4 regions of the Kribbella sp. NPDC048837 genome follow, and region 3 is predicted to be linked to each of the others. Evidence: riboswitches for the same ligand, from Rfam matches in the RefSeq annotation. Region 3 holds a riboswitch; each other region holds the start of a gene.
What was found. A riboswitch is a leader RNA that binds a small molecule or an ion and turns the genes downstream of it on or off. The one in region 3 is predicted to bind cobalamin.
Positions count from the first base shown of each region.

Region 1: another riboswitch for cobalamin. It lies ahead of ACZ6O0_RS27580 (ribonucleoside-diphosphate reductase subunit alpha); the one in region 3 lies ahead of metE (5-methyltetrahydropteroyltriglutamate--homocysteine S-methyltransferase).
Region 2: another riboswitch for cobalamin. It lies ahead of ACZ6O0_RS32990 (SCO2322 family protein); the one in region 3 lies ahead of metE (5-methyltetrahydropteroyltriglutamate--homocysteine S-methyltransferase).
Region 4: another riboswitch for cobalamin. It lies ahead of cobN (cobaltochelatase subunit CobN); the one in region 3 lies ahead of metE (5-methyltetrahydropteroyltriglutamate--homocysteine S-methyltransferase).

Region 1 is NZ_JBVJHF010000006.1:202,803-208,011, forward strand. Features, by position in the region: gene ACZ6O0_RS27570 (Fic family protein) at 1-241, shown strand, start outside; gene ACZ6O0_RS27575 (DinB family protein) at 330-911, shown strand; cobalamin riboswitch at 990-1,145, shown strand; gene ACZ6O0_RS27580 (ribonucleoside-diphosphate reductase subunit alpha) at 1,288-4,146, shown strand; gene ACZ6O0_RS27585 (ribonucleotide-diphosphate reductase subunit beta) at 4,143-5,209, shown strand, end outside.
Region 2 is NZ_JBVJHF010000008.1:138,862-144,070, forward strand. Features, by position in the region: gene ACZ6O0_RS32960 (sugar transferase) at 1-201, opposite strand, end outside; gene pspAA (PspA-associated protein PspAA) at 492-767, opposite strand; gene ACZ6O0_RS32970 (PspA/IM30 family protein) at 764-1,585, opposite strand; gene ACZ6O0_RS32975 (DUF3043 domain-containing protein) at 1,751-2,338, shown strand; gene ACZ6O0_RS32980 (aldo/keto reductase family protein) at 2,361-3,371, shown strand; gene ACZ6O0_RS32985 (hypothetical protein) at 3,368-3,577, shown strand; cobalamin riboswitch at 3,565-3,696, shown strand; gene ACZ6O0_RS32990 (SCO2322 family protein) at 3,798-4,502, shown strand; gene ACZ6O0_RS32995 (energy-coupling factor transporter transmembrane component T) at 4,503-5,209, shown strand, end outside.
Region 3 is NZ_JBVJHF010000008.1:425,830-431,038, forward strand. Features, by position in the region: gene ppdK (pyruvate, phosphate dikinase) at 1-615, opposite strand, end outside; gene ACZ6O0_RS34290 (TroA family protein) at 969-1,853, shown strand; cobalamin riboswitch at 1,907-2,130, shown strand; gene metE (5-methyltetrahydropteroyltriglutamate--homocysteine S-methyltransferase) at 2,269-4,509, shown strand; gene ACZ6O0_RS34300 (vWA domain-containing protein) at 4,552-5,209, opposite strand, start outside.
Region 4 is NZ_JBVJHF010000003.1:545,045-550,253, reverse strand. Features, by position in the region: gene ACZ6O0_RS18235 (DUF3500 domain-containing protein) at 1-282, shown strand, start outside; gene ACZ6O0_RS18230 (vanadium-dependent haloperoxidase) at 287-1,561, opposite strand; cobalamin riboswitch at 1,720-1,848, shown strand; gene cobN (cobaltochelatase subunit CobN) at 1,885-5,209, shown strand, end outside.

The DNA of each region.
Region 1 (5,209 bases), on a different contig from region 3:
CGCGCAGCTCATCGACCGGTCCCAGCAGGCCGCCAACCAGGGACTGACCCGGCTGGTCGAGGCGAAGGTCCTGCGCGAGATCACCGACGGCCGCCGGAACCGGGTGTACGAGGCGCCGGAACTGATCGACGCCTTCACGTTGCTCGAGCGGCGCTTCGCCAGCCCTGCGGCCGATACCAGGATCCAACCGCCTAGCAGACCCGTGCCGTCGAGGCCAGAACCAACACACCATCCGCATTGACTTTCTCCTCCCCGTCGGGACACAATTCGAACACATGTTCGATCGCGTCTCAAATCGAGGCGCCGTGACGGGGAGCGTGAGAACCGTGATGCCGGAGCCGTTCGACTGGGACATCCTGCACCGCCCTTCGGCGATGGCGATGGTGCGAGGCCAGCTCGGCTTCAGCTGGATGGTGCTGTCCGGCCGGCTCGCCCAACTGACCGACGAGCAGTACTTCTGGCGACCGAGCAGCGAGGCACTGACCGTCGTCCGGCGGCACTACGCCGGCCGGTTCCGATCGCTCGGATCCGGCGAATGGGTCGCGCAATGGCCGGACGAGCCGGATCATCGCGGCCCGCGCACGATCGCGTGGCTGATCGCCCACCTGACCGAGACCTTCTTCGAGCGCTGGGAGTGGACCTTCGGCGAGAGCCGGCAGGGCCGGGCCGACATCACCCTGCACGGCAACGCGCGGGATGCGGTCGCCTGGCTGACGCACTGGGTGGACGCGTGGCAGGAATCGATCGCCGCACTCGACGAGGAGCAAGTGATGACGGTCGGGCTCAGCCAGGCGACCGAGCTGGACGCGGGCGAGCCGTTCGGCCACGTCGTTCTCCGGCTCAATCGCGAGCTCATCCACCACGGCTCGGAGATCATGACGCTCCAGGATCTGTATGCGGTCGCCGCGTGACGACCGGCCGCCGGCGCGACACGCCGCGACACGCGCGGCGCGGCGCGGCAATGCCACGAATTGTCGGAGCGACCACCTAGCATCACTACTGCTGGTGGTTCGGAGCGGCTGGCACCACAAGATGTGGGTCACTCCGAGGCAACAGGGGAATCCGGTGCGACTCCGGAGCTGCCCCGCAACGGTGAGCGGAGACCTTCCGCGAGTCCGGATACCTGCCATCGGCGCGCGCACCACCGGTGCGCGCGGTCCGAGACCTCGCGGGTGGGTCGCAGGGCGTGACGGCAGTGTTCCCGGCCGGTGCGGCCGTGTCGTCGTGCGCCTGCCCGCGCAGTGGTCGAGGACCTCCGACACTCGTGTGGAGAGAGCTTCTGTGACCATCGCCTCGTCCTCCCGGGCCGCCGACCAGGCCGGCCCTGATTTCTCGGCAGACCTGCCGATCGAGCTGACCGTCGTCCGCCGCGACGGCAGTAGCACCGCGTTCGACCCGAGCAAGATCTCCGTGGCCATGAGTAAGGCGTTCCTCGCTGTCGAGGGCGCCGGGGCCGGCGCCACTCACCGGGTCCGCGACCTGGTGGCCGACCTGACCGGCCGGGTCGTCGGCGCCCTGACCAGCCGCGGTGACGCCCGCCGCAGCGTCCAGGTCGAAGACATCCAGGACCAGGTCGAGCTGGCGCTGATGCGCGCCGGTGAGCACCAGGTCGCCCGCGCGTACGTCCTTTATCGCGAAGAGCGGACCAGGGCCCGCACACCCGCCGACCCCGCCGGGGTCACCGAGAAGCCGACGCTGACGGTCCGTGCGGCCGACGGCAGCCGGGCACCGCTCGACACCGACCGGCTGCGGGTGATCGTGGCCGAGGCCGCCGCCGGGCTCGACGCGGTCGACCCCGAGCTGATCCTCGACGAGACCCTCGGCTCCTGCTACGACGGCATCGCGCAGCACGAGGTCGAGCTCGCGCTGGTGATGGCCGCCCGGTCGTACGTCGAGACCGAGCCGCAGTACAGCTTCGCCGCGTCCCGGCTGCTGCTGGACCAGATCCGCCGCGAGGCCCTCGGCCGCGTCCACGGTGAGCCCCGGCAGGCGAGCCAGGCCGACATGACCGCGGCGTACGCCGAGTACTTCCCGCGCTACATCGAGGTCGGCGTCGAGGCCGGGCATCTCGACCCGGAGCTCGCCAGCTTCGACCTGGCCCGGCTCGCCGCCGCGATCCGGCCCGAGCGCGATCTGGACTTCACCTTCCTCGGTCTGCAGACCCTCTACGACCGGTATCTGCTGCACATCGACAAGGTTCGCTTCGAGCTGCCGCAGGCGTTCTTCCTCCGGGTCGCGATGGGGATGGCGCTGCGCGAGGACGACCGCGAGGCGCGGGCGATCCAGTTCTACGAGCTGCTCAGCTCGTTCCGGTTCATGTCGTCGACGCCGACCCTGTTCAACTCCGGGACCACCCGGCCGCAGTTGTCGTCGTGCTTCCTGACCACGGTCGACGACGACCTGGCCGGCATCTTCCACGGCATCCGCAACAACGCACTGCTCGCGAAGTACTCCGGCGGCCTCGGCAACGACTGGACCCCGGTCCGCGGGATCGGCGCCAAGATCCGCGGCACCAACGGTGAGTCGCAGGGCGTCGTACCGTTCCTGAAGATCGCCAACGACACCGCCGTCGCGGTGAACCAAGGAGGAAAGCGGAAGGGCGCCGTCTGTGCCTACTTGGAGACCTGGCACATCGACGTCGAGGAGTTCCTCGACCTGCGCAAGAACACCGGCGACGAACGCCGGCGGACCCACGACATGAACACGGCGAACTGGGTGCCGGATCTGTTCCTCCAGCGCGTTGAGGCCGGCGGCGACTGGACACTCTTCTCCCCCAACGAGGTCCTCGACCTGCACGATCTGTACGGCGCGGCCTTCGCCGAGGCGTACGTCGGGTACGAGGAGGCCGCCGACCGTGGTGAGATCCACGTGTTCAAGCGGGTCAAGGCCGTCGACCTGTGGCGCCGGATGCTGACGGTGCTGTTCGAGACCGGGCACCCGTGGATCACCTTCAAGGACGCCTGCAACGTCCGCTCGCCGCAGCAGCACGACGGCGTCGTCCACTCGTCGAATCTGTGCACCGAGATCACGCTCAACACGACCGTCGACGAGACCGCGGTCTGCAACCTCGGCTCGGTCAACCTGGTCGCCCACCTGACCGCGGACGGCCTCGACGCCGAGCTGCTCCGGGACACGGTGAAGACCGCGGTCCGGATGCTCGACAACGTCATCGACGTGAACTTCTACACCACCCCGGAGTCCGAGCGGGCGAACCAGCGGCACCGCCCGGTCGGCCTCGGCCTGATGGGCTTCGCCGACGCGCTGTTCGCGCTGCGGATCCCGTACTCCTCCGACGCCGCGATCGAGTTCGCGGACCGCTCGATGGAGCAGATCAGCTACCACGCGATCGAGGCGTCCAGCGACCTGGCCGCCGAGCGCGGCCGCTACTCGACGTATGACGGTTCGCTGTGGAGCCAGGGGACCCTGCCGATCGACTCGCTCGAGCTGCTCCGGACCGCCCGGGACGGCGACGTGATCGTTGATGAGGGCAAGCAGTTGGACTGGGACGCGCTGCGGCAGAAGGTGCTGCGCGACGGCATGCGCAACTCGAACGTGATGGCGATCGCGCCGACCGCGACGATCTCCAACATCTGCGGCGTGAGCCAGTCGATCGAGCCGGCGTACAGCAACCTGTTCGTGAAGTCGAACATGTCCGGTGAGTTCACCGTCGCGAACCCGTACCTCGTCGCCGACCTGAAGGCGCGGGGCCTGTGGGACCAGGTGATGGTGTCGGACCTCAAGTACCACGACGGCATCCTGACCGGGATCGAGCGGATCCCGGCTGACCTGCGCGAGCTGTACGCGACCGCGTTCGAGATCGAGCCGCTCTGGCTGATCAAGGCGGCGTCGCGCCGGCAGAAGTGGATCGACCAGGCGCAGTCACTCAATCTCTACATGGCTGCACCGTCCGGCCGTGCGCTGGACGAGTTGTACAGGTCGGCTTGGCGCTATGGCCTCAAGACGACTTATTACCTGCGTTCCCAGTCAGCGACTCACGTGGAGAAGTCCACGCTGAAGGGCACCGACGGCCGGCTGAACGCCGTACCCGTCTCGGTGCCGTCGCCGGTGCCGGCCGACCTGCCGCTTCCTGAACCCACCGGAGCCGTCTGCTCCATCGACGACCCCGACTGCGAGGCCTGCCAGTGACCAACACCGTGAACTCCACCGGCCTCGGCTCGCTCGCCGTCGGGGCGTCCCGCGTCGAGGTCGCCGACAAGGCGATGATCAACGCGCGGGCCGACGTCAACCAGTTGCTGCCGTTGAAGTACCAGTGGGCCTGGGACAAATACCTTGCCGCCTGCAACAACCACTGGATGCCGACCGAGGTGTCCATGCAGGCGGACATCTCGCTGTGGAAGTCCAAGGACGGCCTGACCGAGGACGAGCGGCTGATGCTGAAGCGCAACCTCGGCTTCTTCGCCACCGCGGAGTCCCTGGTCGCGAACAACATCGTCCTGGCCGTCTACCGGCAGCTGACCAACCCCGAGTGCCGGCAGTACCTGCTGCGCCAGGCGTTCGAGGAGGCCGTGCACACGCACACCTTCCAGTACATCTGTACGTCGCTCGGCCTGGACGAGGGCGAACTGTTCAACATGTACCGCGAGGTGCCGTCGATCTCGGACAAGGACGCCTGGGCGCTGAAGTACACCCAGCACCTCGAGGATCCGGACTTCCGGACCGGGACGCCGGAGGCCGACACCGCGTTCCTGCGCGACCTGATCGCGTTCTACGTGGTGTTCGAGGGGATGTGGTTCTACACCGGCTTCGCGCAGATCCTGTCGCTCGGCCGGCGGAACAAGATGGTCGGCATCGCCGAGCAGTACCAGTACATCCTGCGCGACGAGTCGATCCACCTGAACTTCGGCATCGACTGCATCAACCAGATCAAGCAGGAGAACGCGCACCTGTGGACGGCCGAGTTCCAGGCCGAGGTCCGGCAGATGCTCACCGACGCGTGTGAGCTGGAGGTCGCGTACGGACGCTCCACGATGCCGAACGGAATGCTCGGGCTGACGGCCGAGTTGTGCGAGCAGTACATGCACTTCATCACCGACCGCCGCGCCGAGCAGATCGGCCTCGCCCCCATCTTCGGCGAGACCCGGAACCCGTTCGCCTGGATGTCGGAGGTGATGGACCTGAAGAAGGAGAAGAACTTCTTCGAGACCCGCGTGATCGAGTACCAGTCGGCCAGCGGGCTGAGCTGGGACTG
Region 2 (5,209 bases), 290 kb from region 3:
CAGCGCCGCGCCGACGTCGGCCGCGAGCGAGTACCGCCGGTACTTCGCCACCCAGCGCGCCTCGGTGTAACGGGCCGATCGCGGCAGGATCGCCGGGATCTCGTCCGGAACCAGCCAGACCGGCCGACGACGTTCCCCCGACGGCGCCGGCCGAAGGTCAGCCGAATCGGCCAACCCCTCGGACATGACAAATTCAGTCACGCACAGTCACCCCCCACAGGTGAAAAGCGACGCCCGCGACCAACCCACACCCCGTCACGGACCTCGTTGAACGCCGCCCCCACAACGGCGTGAACCAGAGAGTACTACGTGGATGCGGCGTATAACAGCACTGATCGCGAGTGTTTACCGCTGCGCAACCCGACGGGCATGCAAAAACCCTCAGGCCCGCTGAACGGGCCTGAGGGTCTTCGAGTGACTACCAGTGGTGATCGGCCGCCGGGTCGGGGACGGTGATCGCCGGGTGCGCCCAGCCGGGCGCGGGGGTGTGCTCAGCCGGCGATCAGGCCGTCGCCGCTGATCAGCTCGCGCATCTCGGCCAGCGAGCTGTCGCCCGGCGGCAGGATCGCGTCGGAGTCGTGCAGCTCGTCGTCCGGCACCTTGGCGCCGGACCGGACGAACTCCAGCAACGCGGCGAACGCGGTCTGGAAGGACGCCTCGTCGCCGGACGACACCGCCTTCTCCAGGTCGCCGTCGACCGCGTTCAGCGCGTCCAGCTTCTCGTCGGCCAGACGGTACTGGCCTTCACCCATGATGCGAACGATCATCGAACGTCTCCGTCCTGAGGTCGCACCGGCTCGGCGGCCGGCTGCTGCACTGGCTGCTGGGCGGACTGCGGCGCCGCGGCGCCCTGGGCCTCACCGGAGAGCTCCTTCGGCGCGCTGCCGCCGGAGAGCTGGGCCTTCATCGCGGCCAGCTCGTTCTCCACGTCGGAGTTGGACGACATCCGGTCCAGCTCGAGGGTGATGTTGTCCTTGACCGTGCCGCTGGCGTCGTCGAGCGCGCCGGAGGCCAGCAGCTCGTCGATCGCGCCGGCCCGGGCCTGCATCTGCTGGGTCTTGTCCTCGGCCCGCTGGACCGCCAGGCCGACGTCGCTCATCTCCTCGGAGATGCCGGAGAAGGCCTCGTTGATCCGGGTCTGCGCCTCGGCCGCGGTGTAGGTGGCCTTGATGGTCTCCTTGCGGGTCCGGAAGGACTCGACCTTGGCCTGCAGCCGCTGGGAGGCGAGCGTGAGCTTCTCCTCCTCACCCTGCAGCTGGGCGTGCTGGGTCTGCAGGTCGTCGATCTGGCCCTGCAGCCCGGACTTGCGGGTCAGGGCCTCCCGGGCCAGGTCCTCGCGGCCCATCGAGAGCGCCTTCTGGGCCTGCTCCTGCAGCTTCGACGACTGGGCCTGCAGCTGGGAGGCCTGCAGCTCCACCCGCTTGCGGCTGGTGGCCACGTCGGCCACGCCCCGCCGTACCTTCTGCAGCAGCTCCAGCTGCTTCTGATACGAGTAGTCAAGGGTTTCGCGAGGATCCTCGGCCTTGTCCAGGGCGGAGTTCGCCTTGGCCTTGAAGATCGTCGACATCCGCTTGAAGATGCTCATCGATATCCGTACCCCTTCTGTGCCGGCGTGACGACCCGGCGTGCGTTTTCCACCCTATGTCCCCACGGGTCACCACACCATCAGGACCGGCCCCGATAAAGTGGTGCTCAGGTCCGGGGACCACCCCGAGTCGCGACCTGCCCTGCCGAATGAGGTTCAGACCCCGTGTTCCGTCGTACCAAGTCTGAGACAGCTACCACCGTACCCGCCGAGCCCCAGGGCAAGCCGGGCGGGAAGGGACGCCCCACCCCGACCCGCAAGGAGGCGGAGGCGGCCCGCAAGGCCGCGCTGAAGAAGCCGCGCAACCGCAAGGAGGCCTCGGCGTACCGGCGGGAGAAGGTCCGGACCGAGCGGGCCAAGATGCAGGACGCCATGCGCACCGGCGACGACCGGTACCTGCCGGCCGCCGACAAGGGCCCGGTCCGGCGGTTCGCCCGCGACTACGTCGACGCCCGCTACTCGGTGATGGAGTTCGCGCTGCCGGTGCTGCTGGTGGTGTCGCTGGTCGGCGTGGTGTTCTCGGCGCAGTTCCCGTGGCTGGCCGGCGTGGTCAACCTGCTCTTCCTGGTGATGATCCTGCTGATCGCGGCGGACTGGTTCCTGCTCTCGGCCGGGCTGCGGCGGGCGGTGACGGTGAAGTTCCCGAAGGAGTCGACCAAGGGCCTCGGGTTCTACGCGGTCCGCCGGACCATGCAGATGCGCCGCTGGCGGCTCCCGAAGCCGATGGTGAAGCGCGGCGAGAAGCCGAGCTGACCGGGCCGGTAGGGTCAGGGGTATGGACTTCCGCTATCTCGGCAACAGTGGTCTGAAGGTCAGCGAGATCTCGTACGGGAACTGGCTCACGCACGGGTCCCAGGTGGAGAACGATCAGGCCAAGGCGTGCGTCCGCGCGGCGCTCGAGGCCGGCATCACCACCTTCGACACCGCCGACGTGTACGCCAACACCAAGGCCGAGTCGGTGCTCGGCGAGGCGCTGGAGGGCGAGCGCCGCGAGTCGCTGGAGATCTTCACCAAGGTCTACTGGCCCACCGGTCCGGGCGGACCGAACGACGTCGGCCTGTCCCGCAAGCACATCCACGAGTCGATCAACGGCTCGCTGAAGCGGCTCAAGACCGACTACGTCGACCTCTACCAGGCGCACCGGTTCGACACCGAGACGCCGCTGGAGGAGACGATGGAGGCCTTCGCCGACGTCGTCCGCTCCGGCAAGGCGCTCTACATCGGCGTGTCCGAGTGGACCGCGGAGCAGCTGCAGGAGGGCCACCGGCTGGCCCGGGAGCTGCGCATCCCGTTCGTCTCGAACCAGCCGCAGTACAGCATGCTCTGGCGGGTGATCGAGGCCGAGGTGGTGCCGGCCTCGGAGGAGCTCGGTATCGGCCAGGTGGTGTTCTCCCCGATCGCGCAGGGCGTGCTCACCGGTAAGTACCTGCCCGGTCAGCAGCCGCCGGAGGGCTCCCGGGCCACCGACGCCAACGGCGCGAACATGATCAAGCGGTTCCTGAACGACGACGTGCTGGGCCGGGTGCAGGAGCTGAAGCCGCTCGCCGACGAGGCCGGCCTGGCGCTGTCCCAGCTCGCCATCGCCTGGGTGCTGCAGAACCCGAACGTCTCCTCGGCCATCATCGGCGCGTCCCGCCCCGAGCAGGTCGTGGAGAACGTGAAGGCCTCCGGCGTGAAGCTCGAGGAGGGCCTGCTCAAGCGGATCGACGAGGTCCTCGGCGGGATCGTCGAGCGCGACCCGGCCAAGACCGCGCAGAACTCGCCGCAGACCCGGCCTGGCTCATGAGCTGGAGCTGGCGGTTCGAGACCGCGAGCGGCGCCCTGGTCGACCCCGGTGAGGTCGGCGGGGCGGAGTTCTCCGCGCAGGGTGACGCGGAGAGCTGGCTCGGTGAGAGCTGGCGGGACCTGGCCGAGCGCGGTGTCGGCCAGGTGTACCTGCTGGAGGACGGCCGCGAGGTCTACGGCCCGATGAGTCTCTCCTCCGCAGAGTAGGCTTCGGTCGAACCACTCCTGCGTGCACAGGGAAGCCGGTCCGAGTCCGGCGCTGACCCGCAACCGTAGGCCACCTCGTGTGGCGAGCCGGAACACTGTGCCGCAGGCGACAGGCTCAACTACCCGCCGTGGTCCGCGGGTGGAGCCCCTACCCTGCCTGCGCAGGCGGGACCTCCTCCACCGGGCCATGGCTCCGACCTGGCCCGATCGAGGACATGAGATGACTGCACACCGGACCGTACGACTGGTCCTCGCCACGCTGGCGGGTTTCCTGCTGGCGGGGACCGTCGCCACCACCGCCCAGGCCGAGGACGGCTATCGCTTCTGGGGCTACTACCAGTGGAGCTCGGGCCAGTGGGCCTTCTCGCCGAAGGGCGCGGACGCCGTCGTCCCGGCCGACGGGGCGGTGGAGGGCTGGCGGTTCGCCGTCGGCGGCGCCAAGCCCCGCGTGCCGCGTGCCGCCGGCGACTTCGAGGCGATCTGCGGCAAGACGCCGGCCGAGACCGGCAAGAAGCGGGTGGCGCTGGTCGTCGACCCCGGTACGCCGGAAGACGCCGCCAGTGGTGAGACTCCGGGGCAGGCCACCGGCACCTGCGTGGTCACGGACGTCCAGGCGAACGGCGCCAAGATCCTCGGCGCGGTCGCGCCGGTGCGGATCGAGAAGGGCCTGACCTGCGGCATCGCGGGCTATCCGGCCAAGGGCTGCGGCGATGCGGTGAAGAACATCAACGTCCCGGCCACCGACACCCCGGTGACGCTGCAGATCGGTGCCGCCGTCGGCTCGACCGCCGCGACCTCGCCGGCCGCATCGTCCTCCGACGATGACGGTGGTGCGCCGTGGACCGGGATCATCATCGCCGCCGTGGTCGTCGTCGCCCTGGCCGGCGGCGGTCTGGCTCTCAACCGCCGGCGGACAGCCAAGTAAGTGCGTACTGTCGATCACCTGACGATCCCCCGGGCACTCCACCCGGGGGCCTGGTGGCTGTGGGCGCTCGGCATGGCCGTCGCGGCCAGCCGGACGCGGAACCCGGTGCTGCTCGTGCTGATCCTCGCAGTCACCGGATTCGTGGTGGCCGCACGCCGGAGCGACGCTCCCTGGGCACACAGCTACGCCGCGTTCCTCAAGCTCGGTCTGGTGGTCATCGGCGTCCGGGTGGTGCTGCAGGCGCTGCTGTCCACCCGCTCGCAGGGCAACACGGTGTTGTTCACGCTGCCGCTGATCCCCTTGCCCGACTGGGCGAACGGCGTCAAGCTCGGCGGCGAGGTCACTCTCGAGGCACTCCTGACCGCGTTGTACGACGGTGGCCAGTTGGCCGTCATGCTCTGCTGCGTCGGCGCGGCCAACGCACTGGCCAGTCCCCGGCGGCTGCTCAAGTCGTTGCCCGGGGCCCTCTACGAGATGGGTGTGGCCTGTGTGGTCGCTCTGACGTTCGCACCGCAGCTCGTGACGGACGCGCGCCGGGTTCGCGCCGCCCGCCGTCTGCGCGGCCGCACCCGCGGCTCGTTCCGTACGACGGCCATGCCGGTGCTGGAGGGTGCGTTGGACAGGTCGGTGGAGCTCGCCGCCGCAATGGACTCGCGCGGCTACGGTCGTACGGCGCAGGTCCCCCTGGCGCAGCGTCGGACGACCGC
Region 3 (5,209 bases):
CGCGAGGTCCATCTGGGTCCGCGGGTCCTGCGGGAACTCGCGGCCGGTGTGCTCGTGGACGGCCCGCTTGAACGTCTCGACCAGGCCCTTCAGGTCGTCGGCGTCCAGGTCGAGGTCGTTGCTGGTGCCCTTGGCCTGCTTCGCCGCCTCGATCGCGCCCTCGAAGACATCGCCCTCCATGCCGAGCACAGTCTTGCCGAACATCTGGATCAGCCGGCGGTACGCGTCCCAGGCGAACCGCGGGTTGCCGGAGTGGTGCGCGAGCCCGTTCACCGAGTCGTCGTTGAGGCCGACGTTCAGGACGGTCTCCATCATGCCGGGCATCGACACGGCCGCGCCGGAGCGGACCGAGACCAGCAGCGGGTCGTCGGCCTGGCCGAGCTTCTTGCCCATCGTCTGCTGCAACAGGTCGACGTGGTGGTCGATCTCGTCGGCGAGCTCCGGCGGCACCGCGCCGGTGGCCAGGTACGCGCGGCAGGCGTCGGCGGTGATCGTGAAACCGGGTGGCACCGGCAGGCCGAGGTTGGTCATCTCGGCCAGGTTCGCCCCCTTGCCGCCGAGCAGCTGCTTCATGTCCTTGTTGCCTTCGGCGAAGTCGTAGACGAGTTTCGGCACTGTCACTCCCTTGGTTCGGGCGGTGCTGGTGAGTCGCGGTGTGGTGGTCCGCTGGCCCATCGACTCCGGTGGCGGGGGCGTGTTTTCAGAGTAAGCCAGAAAACCAGTCCAGTTGAACACTGGTCTCACGATGCCGACGTGACCCTGCCCACAGGTCGAAGGCCGGAAAACCCTTCCCCCATTGACAACGCAAGACAATCCACCCCTTCACCGACGAAACCTCGCGGCGACCTGAAACCGGCTTTTCGTCAAGGTCACCCGGGTTCGCCGGGCGGGTTTGCGGGCGAGCCCGCGGGACCGTTCCGGGCCGTGCGGATCACCCGCCGAGCGCGGCTCGCGGGTAGGCTTCGGGCGTGCGGATCGTCTCGTTGCTGCCGTCGGCGACGGAGATCTGTTTCGCCTTGGGCGCCGGTGCGGACGTGGTCGGCGTGACCTTCGAGTGTGACTACCCGGCCGTCGCGCGGACCCGGCGGATCGTGTCGACGACCGCACTCCCCGAGGGACTGACGCCGGGTGAGATCGACGCGTTCGTGCGGCAGCGGGTCGCGGCCGGCGAGGACCTCTACCACCTCGACGCCGGCGCGCTCCGCGAACTCGATCCCGATGTCGTCATCACTCAGGACCTCTGCAAGGTCTGCGCGATCGACGTGACGAACGTCGCCGAAGCCCTCGATTACCTGGGCTGCCGAGCCGAGGTGGTCACCACCGACCCCCACACCCTCGAAGAGGTCCTCACCTCCATCGAAACCATCGGCAAAGCAATCGACCGAGACCCGGCACCGTTGGTGGACGACCTCCGCCACCGGCTCCGGGAGGTAGCCGGTCATCTAGGAAGGAGCGCTCAGGCACAGGGCGAGCCGGCGCAGGTTGCGTTGCTGGAGTGGACGGATCCGCCGTACGCGCCGGGGCATTGGTTGCCGGAGATGGTGGAGTTGGCGGGTGGGATCAGCGTGCTGGGGTCCGCGGGTCAGCGTTCGGCGGAGATCACCTGGGACGTGGTCGGCGCCAAGCGACCCGAGATCGTGGTTGTCGCGCCGTGTGGGTTTGGGCTGGATGGTGCTGCTCGGCTGGCGGAGGAACTGTTGGGTGTGCTCCCGGCGGGGGTTGCGGTGTGGGCGGCGGATGCGAATGGGTACTTCGCGCGGCCGGGGCCCCGGCTTCTCGACGGGATCGAAATGCTGGCGGAGCTCCTGCGGGGCGGGACGCCGGATCCGGGGATCGCGCGGAGAGTCCGGTAGTGGTGTTCGTCTCGGTGTACGGCGGGACACGGCGAGACGCGGCGGACGCGCGTACGCTCGGAGACGCCGACGGTTCGCGCGGTCATGAGATCTGTGATCGGGCGAGGCAAGAGGGAACCCGGTGGGAATCCGGGACTGCCCCGCAGCGGTGAACGGGAACGACCGCCGTCACGAGCACTGGACGCCCCAGCGTCCGGGAAGCGACGGCCAGTAGGTCCACCGGTCAGCGACCGGTCCGCCCGTGAGTCCGAAGACCTGCCGCCGGTGCGCGCACCAACCGGTGCGCGCGGGAACGGCGGTCTCGTGGGAGGACCCGGCCCGGAGCCATGGCTCGTCGGCTGTACCGCACCGACCGCCACCGGCACGGTCTCTCCGCGATCCGCCGAACCATCGGCACGCTCGCGAGGAGAGAGACGTGAACACCATCAAGACGGTCCTGGGCTACCCACGGATCGGCCCGGCCCGCGAACTCAAGAAGGCCGTCGAGAAGTACTGGTCCGGCGCCATCGACGCCACCGAACTGGAGGCGACCGCCCATCGGCTGCGCGCCGACACCTGGCGCGACCTGACCGCCCGCGGCCTCGACGTACTCCCCGGCAACACGTTCTCGTACTACGACCAGATGCTCGACCACGTGCAACTGTTCGGCGTCGTCCCCGACCGCTTCCAAGGCCGCTCCACCCTCGACACGTACTTCGCGATGGCCCGCGGCCGGGACGACGTCGCACCACTCGAACTGACCAAGTGGTTCGACACCAACTACCACTACCTCGTCCCCGAGCTCAGCGAGAACACCACCTTCGAGCTCGATCCGGCCAAGCCCCTCGAGGACCTGGCGGCCGCACGCGAGCTCGGCGTCGACACCCGCCCGGTCCTGATCGGACCACTCACGTTCCTGCTGCTGTCGAAGTCGGTCACACCGGGTTTCGAACCGCTCAGCCTGCTCGACCGCTTACTCGACGCGTACGCCGACCTGCTCAGCCAACTCGAGTCCGCCGGAGCGGAGTGGGTGCAGCTGGACGAGCCCGCATTGGTCCAGGACCGCACCCCGGCCGAGCTCGACGCACTGCGCCGCGCCTACGACCGCCTGGCTTCACTCACGGACCGCCCACGCCTGCTCGTCGCGACGTACTTCGGTGACCCTGGCCCGGCGTTGCCCGTGCTGACGTCGACCGCCGTCGACGGTCTCGCGGTCGAACTCCTGTCCGCTCCGGGCCTCGTCGACCAACTCGCCGTACTCCCGAGCCTCCGCCGCAAGACGCTGGTCGCCGGAGTGGTCGACGGCCGCAACATCTGGCGCACTCCCCTGGGCGACGCGCTCTCCACCTGCGCGAAGCTGCTCGGATCGGTCGGTCAGCTGGCCGTCTCCACCTCCTGCTCGCTGCTGCACGTGCCGTACGACGTGGACGCGGAGGACGAGCTGGATCCACGCGTCCGCGAGCGACTCGCGTTCGCGCGACAGAAGGTCGACGAGGTCGTCGTACTCGGCCGAGCCCTCGACGAGGGGGTCCTGGTCGACCTCGGCAACACACCCGGCGGACCGGTCGAGGAATCCAACCTGGTCCGCGAGCAGGCCGTCCGCGACCGGGCCGCCTCGATTCGTCCCGCGGATCGACAGCGGCCGCCGTACGACGAACGCCGTATCGCACAGGAATCGATCGGACTGCCCGCACTCGCGACCACCACGATCGGCTCCTTCCCGCAGACCGCGGACATCCGCCAGGCCCGCGCCGACCTCCGGACCGCGCGGATCGACGCCGCGACGTACGACGAGCGGATGCGGGCCGAAATCGCGCGGGTGATCGGCCTGCAGGAGGAGCTCGGTCTCGACGTACTCGTGCATGGTGAGCCCGAGCGCAACGACATGGTCCAGTACTTCGCCGAGCAGCTGGACGGCTTCGCGACCACCAAGCACGGCTGGGTGCAGTCGTACGGCAGCCGCTGCGTCCGTCCACCGATCCTGTACGGCGAGGTGTCGCGACCGGCCCCGATGACCGTGCCGTGGGCGTCGTACGCGCAGTCGCTGACCGAGCGGCCGGTGAAGGGCATGCTGACCGGGCCGGTGACGATCCTGGCCTGGTCGTTCGTCCGTAACGACCAGCCGCTCGCCGTCACGGCCGACCAGGTCGCTCTGGCGATCCGCGACGAGGTGGCCGACCTGGTCGCGGCCGGGATCAGGATCGTGCAGGTGGACGAGCCCGCGTTGCGCGAGCTGCTGCCGCTGCGGACCGCGGAACAGAAGGCGTACCTGGACTGGGCGGTCGGTGCGTTCCGGCTGGCGACCGGTGGTGCGCCGGCGGGCGTCCAGATCCACACGCATCTGTGCTACTCGGAGTTCGGTGCGGTGATCGCCGGGATCGACGGGCTGGACGCGGACGTGACCACGATCGAGGCGGCTCGATCGAAGATGGAGGTGCTGAAGGATCTCGCCGCGGCCGGCTTCCGGCGTGGCGTCGGGCCGGGGGTGTACGACATCCACTCCCCACGCGTTCCGGGCACCGAGGAACTCACCGCCCTGATCCGGGCGGCCCTCGCCACTACGCCCGCCGAGCAACTGTGGATCAACCCGGACTGTGGTCTGAAGACGCGCGGGTACGACGAGGTCGTCCCCGCGCTGCGGCACCTGGTCGAGGCCGCCCGCGCCGCCAGGGCCTGATCGAATGATGTTGCTGTGGGCACCTGTCAAGGTGCCCACAGCTCACAGTTTCCGGCGGGTGCGCAGGTAGTCGCCGACCACCGCGGCGCCGAGGCCGTCGGCGTCCGGTGCGAGCACGCGGCCGCCGCTGCGGCGGGCGAGCAAATCGACGAACGCGTTCAGCCGCGGGTCGTCGCCGAGCCGGAACACGGTCAGCGAGGCGCCGAGCTTGGCCAGCCGGTCCACCTCGAAGATCGTCTTCCGCAACGTCGCCGGCTCGGGTGGATACGAGAACTCCGCCGTACCGTCCGGCTCCAGGTGCGCGGTCGGCTCGCCGTCGGTCACCATCAGCACGACGGGCTGCGCGTCCGGGTGCCGGCGCAGGTGGCGGCCGGCCAGCAACAGGGCGTGATGCGCGTTGGTGCCCTGCTCCCAGGTGCCTTCCATCCCGATCAACTGCGGCAGCTCGACGACTCCGGCGTACCGGCCGAAGGTGATCAGCTGGAGCGCGTCGTTGCGGTAGCGCGTCGAGATCAGTTGGTGCAGCGCGAGCGCCGTCCGCTTCATGGGTAGCCAGCGACCCTCCTGGACCATCGACCAGGACGTGTCGACGAGCAACGCGACCGCGGCCCTGGCCCGGTGTTCGGTCTCCGCAATCTCGACATCCGCCACATCCAGCTTGACGGACCCACTGCGCGTGGCAGTCCGCAGTACGGCGTTC
Region 4 (5,209 bases), on a different contig from region 3:
CTCCTCATCGGTCAGTACGTCGGCCGCGCCGCCGGACCGATCGGCCTCCAGACCTGGCAGGACATCACCGACCGCGGCATCGAACGCCTCACCTTCGCGTGGGCCGGCGAGACCGAGCCCGGGGTCGGCCACCGCCACTACTACTCGATCGCCGGCCCCAGCTTCCTGGCCGAATACGACAACACCCAGGACGACGCCAACCACATCCACTCCGTCTGGCGAGACCTCCGCAACGACTGGGGCACCGACCTCCTAGCAGCTCACTACGCCATGCACAGCTGAACACTCATCTGTGCACCGGCCTGAACTCGTGGGTGATCGTCCACGTCGCGGTGCGGTGGCCGAGGCGGTTGGCGTCGGTCATCGCCTTCCGGAAGTGGAAGCCGAGCCAGATCCTGGCATTCATCGTCTCGGCATCGAGGACCGCGGCGCTGTCGTAGTGCCGGGTCGTCATGGTCACCGAGGAGGAGATGTCCAGGTCGATGGACCGCGCACCGAACAGATAGCTGAACACTCCGGTTGCCGCGCCGGTGCCGGATGCGTGCCCGCTGACGTAATCCGGATAGGGCGGGGTCTGGAGCAATGACATCCAGGTGGCGTCGGGTGTGGTCGCCCGGTTCCCGTCGGTGTCGGCCAGCCGGATCGCCGTGATCGGTCGCCAGTAGGCGTAGTCGTACTTGGACCGCCAGCACGCGATCAGCGCATCGGCGATGCTCGTGCTGAGCAGGGCGAACGCCCGGGCGCTGTCGACGAGGTTCATCCCGCGCGCGGCGACCTGCCCACGAAGTGCCGTCTGGTACTGCAGGACGGCGTTGGCGTTCCAGAACAGTGCGGTCTCGGTCTGCCACGCGGTCCGGGTGGATCCGACCAGCGCACCCTTGGCCTTCACCTCGGCGAAGTCCCGAGCATAGGCCTTCGACGTGATCGGGTAGGGGCCGGACAGCCGGAACTGCGTCGGCGATCGGAGTGCCAGCGGTACGACGAATCCGAGCCAAGGCGCGAGCATCGGCGCCAAGGCATCAGGTGTCGGGCGCCAGACTCCCGGGGCGGGCGTCACCGTCAGCTGGATGTTCGCGCCTCGGCCGTCGTCGGCCCGCGCTCGGATCAGCTTCTCCGCTGCGTGCCGGCCGACCTCGGTGCCCCGGACCTTGGCGCGGCTGTCGGGGATGGCGGCGAGCGACGCGGCATAGTCGGTGGCGAGGTTCGCGGCCGAGGCCGGGAAGTAGTACCGCAGGACGTCGTACGCCGCCGTCGCGGCCGCCGCGTCCGAGGAGGCCGGGCCGCGGACCTTCGGTTGCTTCAGGTACGGCTCGTAGCGGCCCTCGATGGCGACCACCGCGTCGTACACGGCCAGCGACACGAAGCCGAAGTACAGACTCCCGACCGGGACCGAGGTCGCGTTCTCGGTGTAGATCGTCCGGCCGGCGATGGTGTTCCACTGGGTGATCACTGCCGGGTTCGAGTGGTTGCCGCCGGCCTGACTCGGCACGGCGGTGAGGGCGGGAGCAGCCAGACCGGCCGTCAGGACGACGACCAGAAATCTCCAGAACTTCAAGCGCATGATTGCCTCCTTCAGGTGACGCCGGGCTGAACGGCTTGCGCTGAAGAAGACGTTGTCGTGCGACGCCGGGGGGCGTCCGCAGTACAAACCCTTGGCATTCCGGCCTACACCTGTTGTCCGCTCGGGTCAACGGCGAAGCCTGCGCCCGGTGGCCGGAGTGGTCGTCGGCTAGAGTCGGCTCGTCATCGACGGCATCAGCAGGAACCCGGTGTGAGTCCGGGGCGGTCCCGCCACTGTGAGCCCCTTGTCGAGGGGGAGTCAGGAACTGCCGCCGTCGTACCTCCGAACGGGGCGTGGACACCCCGAGGAAGGACCGGGCGCGCGTGCCTGCCAACCTGCTGCTGCTCTCCACCGCCGATACCGATCTGCTCGCCGCTGCCGAGGCGGAGGCCGGCTGGACGGTCGCCAACCCGGCCCGGCTGGAGCTCGACCAACTGGCTCCGCTGCTCGACGCCGCCGAGGTCGTCGTGGTCCGCCTGCTCGGCGGCCGGCGGGCCTGGGAGGAGGGGCTCGGCGCGGTGATCGCGTCCGGCAAGCCGGCCGTGGTGGTCAGCGGTGAGGCCGCGCCGGACGCCGAGCTGATGTCGCTGTCGACCGTCCCCGCGGGTGCCGTGACCGAGGCGCTGGCCTACCTCCGCGAAGGCGGCTCCGGGAACCTGCGCAACCTGGCCGGCTTCCTGCGCGACACGCTGCTCCTGACCGGTGACGAGTTCGATCCGCCGCGCGCCCTTCCGGCGTACGGCGTGCGCGGGGAGTACGTCGAGGACGACCGGCCCGTGGTCGGGATCGTCTACTACCGCGCGCACGAGATCTCCGGCAACACCGCCTTCGTCGACGCGCTCGCCGCCGCGGTCTCGGCGGCGGGTGCGCAGCCGCTGCCCGTGTACTGCGGGACCCTGCGCGGACTCGATCCGACGTCGACCGAGAACGCCGGACTGTTCGAGCTCCTGCGCAAGTGCGATGTCCTCGTCACGACGCTGCTCGCCGCCGGGGGATCGGTCGCGGCCAATGCGAGTGCCGGCGGCTCCGACGACGCGTGGGACGCCGGTGCGCTCGCCTCCCTCGACATCCCGCTGATCCAAGGCCTCGCCCTGACCTCGACCCGCGAGCAGTGGCTGGCCAGTGACGCCGCGGTCAGCCCGCTGGACGCGGCGACCCAGGTCGCGATCCCGGAGTTCGACGGGCGCCTGATCACGATCCCGTTCTCGTTCAAGTCGTACGACGCCGACGGCCTGGCCCGGTACGCGCCGGATCCGGAGCGGTGTGCCCGGCTGGCCGGGATCGCGGTCGCGCACGCCCGCCTGCGCCACGTGCCCGCTCGGGACAAGCGGCTCGCGCTGGTGTTGTCGTCGTACCCGACCAAGCACGCGCGGATCGGGAACGCGGTCGGTCTGGACACACCGGCGTCGGCGGTCGTGCTGCTCGGGCAGCTGGAGCAGGCCGGGTACGACCTCGGTGGGCTCGACCTCAGCGAGCTCCAGGGCGCGGAAGGCGCCGACGGGCTGATCCACCGGCTGATCGCGGCCGGTGGTCACGACGTCGACTGGCTGACCGACGAGCAGCTGGCGTCGGCGGTCGCCAAGATCCCGCTGCAGGTCTACGCGGAGTGGTTCGGGCGTACGCCGGAATCGTTGCGCGAGGCAATGACCGGGGCCTGGGGCGCGGCGCCCGGTCAGCTGTACGTCGACACGTCCGGTGACGAGCCCGCGATCGCGCTGGCGGCGCTGCGGTTCGGGAACGTCGTACTGATGATCCAGCCACCGCGTGGTTTCGGCGAGAACCCGGTCGCGATCTACCACGACCCGGACATGGCACCGTCGCACCACTACCTGGCGGCGTACCGCTGGCTCGAGGCTCCGGTCGAGGAGGGTGGCTTCGGCGCGCATGCCGTCGTACACCTGGGCAAGCACGGGACGCTCGAATGGCTGCCGGGCAAGGGCATCGGGATGGCGGCCGACTGCGCGCCGGACGCCGTCCTCGGGAACCTGCCGATGGTCTACCCGTTCATCGTCAACGACCCCGGTGAGGGGACGCAGGCCAAGCGGCGCGCGCACGCGACCGTCGTCGACCACCTGGTGCCGCCGATGGCGCGGGCGGAGACGTACGGCGACATGGCGAAGCTGGAGTACCTGCTCGACGAGTACGCGACCGTCTCGGCGCTGGACCCGGACAAGGTGCCGACGCTGCGGGCGCAGATCTGGACGCTGATCCAGGCAGCTCAGCTGCATCACGACCTGCACACGTCCGAGAAGCCGGAGGACGACGACTTCGACGAGTTCGTCCTGCATCTCGACGGGTATCTGTGCGAGATCAAGGACGTGCAGATCCGCGACGGGCTGCACATCCTCGGTGGTGCGCCGGCCGGCGAGGCCCGGGTCAACCTGGTGCTCGCCGTACTGCGGGCTCGCCAGCTGTGGGGTGGGTCGTACTCGATCCCCGGCCTGCGGACCGCGCTGGGGGAGACCTTCGGTGTCGACGAGGCCGAGCTGCTCGCGAACCCGGGTCGGGCGGCCGACCTGGCCGATCTCGCGACGCTGGCGGATCTGCCGGCGGTGAGTGGCGCCGATGGTGTCGACCTGCTCGAGGCGGTGGCGCGGAAGCTCGTCGTCGGGATGGAGACGCTGAGCTGGGACGCCGCGAAGGTCCCGGTCGTCGTGGCCGAGGTGCTGGGTCGGTCGTCGGAGCAGGTCGAGTCGTCGCTGACGTTCGCCGCGACGGAGGTCGTGCCGCGGTTGGCGCGCACCGGCGACGAGCTGACGAACGTTCTGCGGGCGTTGGACGGCCGCTTCGTCGAGGCCGGGCCGTCGGGCTCGCCGACCCGCGGTCTGGTCAACGTGCTGCCGACCGGCCGCAACTTCTACGCCGTCGACCCGAAGGCGATCCCGAGCCGCAACGCCTGGGACGTCGGTGTCGCGCTGGCCGACTCGCTGCTGGCCCGGCACCAGGCGGAGACGGGGGAGTGGCCGCGCTCGGTCGGCCTGACCATCTGGGGCACGTCGGCCATGCGCACCCAGGGCGACGACTTGGCCGAGGTCCTGTGGCTGCTCGGCTGCCGCCCGGTCTGGGACGAGGCATCGCGACGGGTGACCGGCTTCGAGGTCGTGGATCTGGAGGAGCTCGGCCGGCCACGGATCGACGTGACGATCCGGATCTCCGGCTTCTTCCGGGACGCGTTCCCGCACGTGGTCGCGCTGCTGGACGAGGCCGTGCGTACGGTCGCCGCCCTCGACGAACCCGCCGACGGCAACTACCTGCGGGCGCACGTGGACGCTGATGTTGCTGAGGGCAATGACCTGCGATCGGCCACCGCCCGGGTCTTCGGCTCCAAGCCCGGCTCGTACGGCGCCGGCCTGCTGCCGCTCGTGGACGCGCGGAACTGGCGCACCGACGCCGAGCTGGCCGAGGTGTACGCGATCTGGGGCGGGTACGCGTACGGCAAGGACCTCGACGGCGCGGAGGCCCGCGGCTCGATGGAACGCGCGTACGCCCGGATCCAGGTGGCGGCGAAGAACGCGGACACCCGCGAGCACGACATCATGGACTCCGACGACTACTTCCAGTACCACGGCGGCATGATCGCGATGGTCCGGCACCTGACCGGCGCGAACCCGAAGGCGTACGTCGGGGACTCCGCCGTACCTGCGCAGG